DNA from 2 places in the Pseudomonas sp. P106(2024) genome. Region 1 is predicted to be linked to the other one. Evidence: riboswitches for the same ligand, from Rfam matches in the RefSeq annotation. Region 1 holds a riboswitch; the other holds the start of a gene.

Evidence for each region. Region 1 has a riboswitch for cobalamin ahead of cobW (cobalamin biosynthesis protein CobW). Riboswitches for the same ligand answer to the same signal wherever they lie in the genome.
Region 2: it holds a riboswitch for cobalamin, as region 1 does, so the genes downstream of both, AC25M7_RS05385 (TonB-dependent receptor) here and cobW (cobalamin biosynthesis protein CobW) in region 1, are expected to answer to the same signal.

The regions. Positions count from the first base shown of each region.
Region 1 is NZ_JBLIYU010000008.1:120,830-124,570, forward strand. Features, by position in the region: gene AC25M7_RS15345 (CbtA family protein) at 1-245, opposite strand, end outside; gene AC25M7_RS15350 (CbtB domain-containing protein) at 256-441, opposite strand; cobalamin riboswitch at 544-765, opposite strand; cobalamin riboswitch at 827-1,026, shown strand; gene cobW (cobalamin biosynthesis protein CobW) at 1,127-2,194, shown strand; gene cobN (cobaltochelatase subunit CobN) at 2,198-3,741, shown strand, end outside.
Region 2 is NZ_JBLIYU010000002.1:392,458-396,198, reverse strand. Features, by position in the region: gene AC25M7_RS05385 (TonB-dependent receptor) at 1-1,890, opposite strand, end outside; cobalamin riboswitch at 1,998-2,202, opposite strand; gene AC25M7_RS05380 (outer membrane beta-barrel protein) at 2,363-3,109, shown strand; gene AC25M7_RS05375 (GNAT family N-acetyltransferase) at 3,169-3,738, opposite strand.

The DNA of each region.
Region 1 (3,741 bases):
TTGCCACCGGTGGTGGACAGCACGCGCTGCCAGCCGTCTTCCGGCGACCAGGCTTCGGCGCTGTGCTCATGCTCGTGGGGCGCGGTGGCGTCGCCGTGTTCATGGTGTTCGGCGACCGGGGCGGCGGACTCGTAGGTTTCCGCCTGGAGAATCAGTGGGGTGACCCAGAAGCTTTGCAGCAGGGTCAGCAGCAGGGCCGCGAGCAGGCCGCTGAAGCCCGCGGTACGGGCGATGCGCGTAATCATGCGGGTTTACTCAGTGGCAAGGGAAGGCGGCGCTGTGGCGGGTATCGTGGGCAGCGTTGTGCACTGCCTCGATGTGCGAGAAACCGGCGAAGTACACCAGGCACAGGCCCAGCAGGCTGGCGCCGACCGCGACGATCAGTCGCTGGCTGAGGCTGACGGGGGTGGCGATACTGTGTTTGGCGCTGGTGATGGGCATGACGCGTTCCTCTGCTGCTTTTGTTGTGGCAACGGACATGCGCGACGACCCCGGGCACGATTGGCCCAGGTGATACGACGACGCCCGCCCACCGCGGGGTGTACTGTGAGCACGTGTCAGGCCGGTCTCCGGGCTGGCGAGGTGGAGCAGGACTCCGTGGGGCGTCACCTTCCCATGCCTTACTGTTGGCACAGTGGTTCGGACGCTTCTCTCGCTTACCGTTGCGGGGGCAGCACCGGCCTTGTCGGCTCCTTAGCAATGGAGGCGCGACGCACCGGTTTCCCGTTTCACCCCCGTCGGGGGCACCTGAACGCAATGCGCTAGCAAATCACGGGGCCGGGCCCGCGTCAATCGCCATGGCGGTTGACCGCCAGGCAGGCACTGCGTAGCCTTGCCGCTGCGAGGTTCTCGGGCGTTGGCCCGAGCTAAGACGGGAACGCGGTACAAGCCGCGGCTGCCCCCGCAACTGTAAGCACTGAAGGGTTCGGCACAGCCACTGCGCAGGCGCGCGGGAAGGCGCCGGCCCACCGGCCAGCGAGCCGCAGCGGTGCGAGCCAGGAGACCTGCCTCGTGACGTTTTCGACTTTCAACCGGGCGGGGTGATCCGGTGGCGAACGCGCCAGGCCGGCAGGGCCGTGGCTGTCGTCCTGCATGCCCGCGCCATTGCTGCCAAGGGCATCGCGACATGAAAACACTGGCCAAGCTTCCCGTCACCATCGTTACCGGCTTCCTCGGCTCGGGCAAGACCACCTTGCTGCGCCATATGCTCGACAACGCCCAGGGCCGCCGCATCGCGGTGATCGTCAACGAATTCGGCGAGCTGGGCATCGACGGCGAGATCCTCAAGCAGTGCAGCATCGGCTGCACCGAGGAAGAGGCCAACGGCCGCGTCTATGAGCTGGCCAACGGTTGTCTGTGCTGCACCGTGCAGGAAGAGTTCTTCCCGGTGATGCGCGAGCTGGTGGCCCGTCGCGGCGACCTCGACCACATCCTTATCGAGACCAGCGGCCTGGCCTTGCCCAAACCGCTGGTACAGGCCTTCCAATGGCCGGAAATCCGCAACGCCTGCACCGTCGACGCGGTGATCACCGTGGTCGACAGCCCGGCCGTGGCCGCCGGCACCTTTGCCGCCTACCCGGAGCAGGTCGATGCCCAGCGCAAGCTCGACCCCAACCTCGACCACGAGTCGCCGCTGCACGAGCTGTTCGCCGACCAGCTGGCCAGTGCCGACCTGGTGGTGCTGAACAAGGCCGACCTGATCGACGCCGAGGGCCTGGCCAAGGTCCGTGCCGAGGTGGCCGAGGAGCTGCCGCCAGCGGTCAAGGTGATCGAGGCCAGCAGTGGCCGTCTGCCGCTGGAAGTGCTGCTGGGCGTGGGCGCCGAGTCCGAGGTGCATATCGATGGTCGCCGTACCCATCACGACTCGCATCACGACGGCGATGACCATGACGACCATGACCACGACGCCTTCGACTCGATCTCCATCGATCTGCCCGAGTCCGACGAGAGCCTGCTGCTCGACGCCCTGACCCAGCTGGTCACCGAGTTCGGCATCCTGCGCGCCAAGGGCTTCGCCGCGATTCCCGGCAAGCCGATGCGTCTGCTGATCCAGGGGGTGGGCACCCGCTTCGACAAGCATTTCGATCGCGCCTGGCGTAGCGATGAACCACGGATCACCCGCCTGGTGCTGATCGGCCAGGCGCTGGACGCCGCACAGCTGGAAGCGCGCCTGCGCCAGGCCCTGGGCGCCTGAACCATGCACCTGCTGCGGACCCAACCCGGCGGCTTCGTGCCGGACGACAGCATCGCCGACCTCGGCCAGACCCCCGCCGACCTGGTGATCCTCTGCAGCGGTGATTCACACCTGGCGCTGCTCGCCGAAACCGCCGAGCAGCTGCCGGCGCACTTTCCCAGCGTGCGCCTGGCCAACCCGATGCAGGTGCAGAACCATGCCTCGGTCGACGTGTATGTCGACCAGGTGCTGCGCCATGCCAAGGTGATCCTGGTGTCGCTGCATGGCGGCGTCGGCTACTGGCGCTATGGTGTCGAGCAACTGGTCGAACTGGCGGAGCGTGGGGTCGAGCTGATCCTGGTGCCCGGCGACGACCGCCCCGATCCTGAGCTTACCGACCTGGGCACGGTCCGCGGCGAACAGGCCGAGCGCCTCTGGCACTTCCTGCGCCAGGGCGGCAAGGCCAACGCCGTTAACCTGTTCAACTGCCTGGCCAGCCAATGGCTGGGTTGTGATTACCCGTGGGATGAGCCGCAGCCCTTGCCGCGCACGGCGGTCTATCACCCGGCCAAGGCCACGGCGCGCCTGGAGGACTGGTACGCCGAGTGGAATCCGGAGCATCCGGTGGCGCCGTTGCTGTTCTACCGTTCGCACCTGCAGGCGGCCAACACGGCGTTCATCGATGTGTTCTGCCAGCGCCTGCAGGCCTGCGGGCTGAATCCATTGCCCATTGCCGTGGCCAGCCTAAAGGAACGCGCCTGCCTGGACCAGGTCGAGGCCTGGCTCGACGAGGTGCAGGCCGAGGTGGTGATCAACACCACAGGCTTCGCCCTGTCCAGCCCCGAGCAACCCAACCTGCGTCCGCTGCGCCGCGATGTGCCGGTGCTGCAGGCGATCTGCGCCCAGGACAACCAACCTGGCTGGGAGCAGAGCGAGCAGGGCCTGGGCGCCCGCGACCTGGCGATGCACATCGCCTTGCCGGAATTGGACGGGCGTATCATCACCCGGCCGGTGAGTTTCAAGGACCTGGCCTGGCGCAGCGAGCGCAGCCAGTCCGATGTGGTCTGCTACCGGGCCCACCCCGAACGCATGGACTTCGTCGCCGAACTGGCACGGCGCTGGGTGACCCTGGCGCGCCTGGACAACCAGGAAAAGCGCGTGGCCCTGGTGCTGGCCAACTACCCGACCCGCGACGGGCGCATCGGCAATGGCGTCGGCCTGGACACGCCGGGCGCGGCGCTCAATATCCTTGAGGCCCTGCAGGCGCAGGGTTACCCAGTGGCTGGCCTGCCTGAAACCGGCACTGAGCTGATTCACCAGTTGCTCGGCGGGGTCACCAACGACCTCGACCATCTCGACCAGCGCCCCTGCGCCCAGAGCCTGGCCCTGGCCGATTACCAGCGCGCCTTTGCCGCCTTGCCCGAGACCAACCAACGCGCCGTGCTGGAGCGCTGGGGGCCGCCCGAGCAGGACCCGATGTTCCGCAGTGGGCGCATGATGGTTGCCGGCCTGCGCTACGGCCTGACCTTCGTCGGCATCCAGCCGGCGCGGGGCTACCAGGTGGACCA
Region 2 (3,741 bases), on a different contig from region 1:
GGCATCCACGGTCTGGCCGAAACCTTTGCTCAGCCACAGGTTGGCGGTGCGTCGCGGCACGTCCTGCGGACGGTTGCCGGCGCGGTCGTGGACCGTGCCGTTGTCGCCTTCCTCGAGAAAATCATCGTACTTGGCCCGCACCAAAGCGGCATTGGCCGAGAGCTGCCACTGGTTGCCCAGCGCCAGTTCCAGGCTGGCCTCCAGGCCGTCGGAGGTCTGCTGGCCGGCCTGCTGGCTGTCGTGGGTGAGCGGGTTGTACACCGGCAGCTTCTTCTTGACGATGTGATAGGCCGCCAGCGTCCACTCGCCACGGGTATCCCAGAAACGTTGCTTGAGGCCTACCTCGGCCTGCTTCGCTTCGGTCAGTTCCAGGCGCTTGTCCGGGCGCTGGGTGAGCAGGTCGCCGACGCCGTCCTCGCTGGTCGAAAACTGCCCATACAGCGACAGGTCGTCGGTGACAGCGAACACCAGGCCGGCGCGCCAGTTGCCGCCCTGCAGGCTGCGGTCGCTGCGGCTGTTGTTGGCCAGGTCGTCGCGGTCGATGTGATTCTGGTCGCGGCGAATGCCGGTGACCAGTGCGAGGCGGTCGGTCAGCTGGGTGCGGTTTTCGGCGAACAGGGCGAAGGTGTCGACCTTGGACAGCGTTTGTGCGCGGGTTGGGCTGAGGCTATGGAAGCCGCCCGGAGCCGGATGCCACGGGTCGAGCGGGTCGCTGCCGCCATCGCGGTAGGGCGAGTTGCTGTCGACGTTGAAGCGGATGCGGTTGTACTCGGCGCCGACCACGGTTTTGCTGTCCAGGCCGAACAGGCCATGGTCGAAGGTGAAGCTCTGGCGATCGCCGAGCTGCTCCTGGTTATGGCGAATCTCGAGGAAGCTGCCGCGCTGGATCACGCCGTTGGCGGCGTCCCAGGTGTAGGACTCGGCATTGCGCCACTGGCGGCGGCTCTTGATGTAGTACAGCTGGTTGCTGGCACTGACGCGGTCGCTGAGGGTCCAGTCGGTGGTCAGGCGCGTCCACTCGTCGTGGTAGCGCTGCTCGTCGTTGCTGACGTTGTAGTTCTTGCGCCGCACGCTGCTGCGCAGGTGCCCATCGATCAGCGGGGTGCCGTAGTAGTTGGCCGGTTGCGCATCGCCGCGTTCGTGGGCGAGGGTAAAACTCAGGTCGTCGCTGGCATCGAAGCGCAGGGCGGCGCTCAGGGCCAGGCTGCGCGAGTCGGTGCGGTCGACCCAGCCGTTGCCGGCCTGCTGGTTGAGGGTCACGCGGTAGCTCAGGCGCTCGCTCAGGCTGCCGCCGCTGTCCAGGCCCAGCTGCTGGCGGTCCCAGGAGCCGTAGCCCAGACGCAGGTGGTTGCGGATCTCGCCAGCGAACGGCTGCTTCGGCACCACGTTGACCACCGCGCCGGTAGCGCCTTCGCCGTACAGCACCGAGGCGGGGCCGCGGATCACGTCGATGCGCTCGACCATCCACGGATCGACCGGGAAGGTCAGGGTGCCGGCACCGGCGTACAGGCGCGAGCCGTCGAACAGGGTCATCACCGAACTCTGCCCGGTGAAGCCGCGGGCCGACAGGCCGGTGCCGCCGTCGCCCGGCGTGCCGATGAAGGTAAGGCCCGGCGAGCGGGTCACGGCGTCCTGCACGGTGAGGTTGTTGCGCTGCTGGATCTGCGCCTCGGTCAGGCTGCTGGTGCTGGCCGGGGTGTCCAGGGCGCTGAGGTTCAGGCGCGAACCGGTCGGGGACGGGGTGGCCAGGTCGATGGCCTGTGGCTCGCGGGTGTCGGTGATTGCCGTGGAGGGCAGGGTGAAGGGCGTTACTTCATGATCGTCGGCCAGCGCCGGCAGGGACACGGCCAGGCAGGCCGCCAGGGTGTGAAGCTTGTTGATTCGGGACATGTCGTTCCACTGCTGCAGGAAGAGATGGATCCCGGTGGAAAACACGCAACGGTCAAGCGCACGCAGGCGCGCACGCGGATACCGGCCTGCGCCCGCCCACCGCGGGTTGCCAAGTAGCGCCTCAGGCCGGTCTCCGGGCTTGCGAGGGGCATGAAGCCTTCACCTTCCCATGCGTGCGCACAGTGGTCTGTCGAAGGATTCACTCGCTTACCGTTGCGGGGGCAGCGCCGGACTTGTCGTGACAACGACGCACCGGCTTCCCGTTTCACCCTGCGCACGGCGGCGCAGGACACCTGAAACTGGCGCGCATCTGACCATTGAACGGGCAGTGAGTCAATCGTTCGAGTGGGTGGGGAAACTGTGACGGACAGGGCGGTTTAGAGCGGTTTGCCAAATTTTTTCGAACTTTTGCCAAGCCCGTTGTCTCGAACCGGTCGTTCGCCATTCATTCACGTCATGGAGACTTTTGCGAATGTTTACCCGTAACCTGCTGCGCCACGCCTGCCTGCTTGCCCTGCTCGGTGCCCCTCTGGCTGCCACGGCGGCACCGAGTACCGACCCGCTGTTCACCCTCGGCTTGCTGGGGTCCTACGACAAGTTCAAGTTCGAGGGAGGAAGCGAATCGGACAAGGAACACATGGGCCAGGGCGGTGTGTTCGCCACGTTCGGCAACAAGATGACCGCCGAATCCGGGTTCATCTACCAGATCGGTGCCGAGGCCAAGTATGGCAAGAAGAACGACAACAAGCTCAAGGAAGCCCAGGCCGACCTCGACCTGGGCTGGCGCGCCGCACTGGATGCGCGCAACTTCGTCGACCTGACGGTGGGCGGCGGGTACAGCTGGACCCGCTTCGAGCCCGAGATCAACGATCTTGATACACGGCTGACCTACAAGTCGCCGTTCGCCAAGGCAGCGCTGGGCTACAACCACCAGTTCGACGCGTCGACCCTGCGCGTGGAGGTGGGCGCGCGCCACACCATTGATGGCCGCGCGCGGCTCAAAGTCGATGATTTCGGCAGCGACAGCGTCGACATGAAGGACCGCACCAACCCGTATGCGGAGGTCACGCTGCTGATGAACCAGCAGGGCGGCATGCCGGTGCAGGTGGGGGCGTACTACACCCGTACCGAATACAAGCTGGACGAGGATACGCCGGTGGCCGACAACACCAAGCTCAAGCGCGACGAGTTTGGGGTGAAGGTGGGGTTGGCGTTCTGATCGGTTGAGCCTGCGCTGATTCCGTCGCGGGGCAGGCCCGCGATGGATTCAGCTGCCTCTTATCGCCCGCGTCGGCGCGACACCCGCGCCTCGATGTTCTTGCGCCCGATCAGCAGCGCCGGTTTTTCCACGACCGGCTCATCGGCCAGCCACTTGTACATCACCAGGCAGTCCACCAGGCCCAATTCGGCATGGCGGTATGCCTTGGGCAGTCGCCCGACGGTCTCGAAACCGAGCTTGTGCCAAAGCGCCACGGCCACCTCGTTGCTCGCTACCACCGAGTTGAATTGCAGGGCCAGGAAGCCCTCCTGGCGCGCCAGCTTCTGCGAGTGCTCGCACATCAGCCTGGCCACGCCCCGGCCGCGTGCCTGTTCGCAGACCATGTAGCCGCAGTTGCCGACATGTCCCCCGGGGCCGGCGGCATTGGCCTTGAGGAAGTAGGAGCCAAGCAGCACGCCGTCTTCATCGGCCACCAGTGTGCGCAGCGGGGTTTCCAGCCACAGCCGGCGCGCCTGGTCGAAATCCAGGGCGGGGTCGAAGGCGTAGGTCTGGCGGGCCTGGACGATGGCCTGGAAGGTCGGCCAGAAGCGCTCGAAGTCTTCCGGGGTCATGGGGCGGATCTGGATCATGGT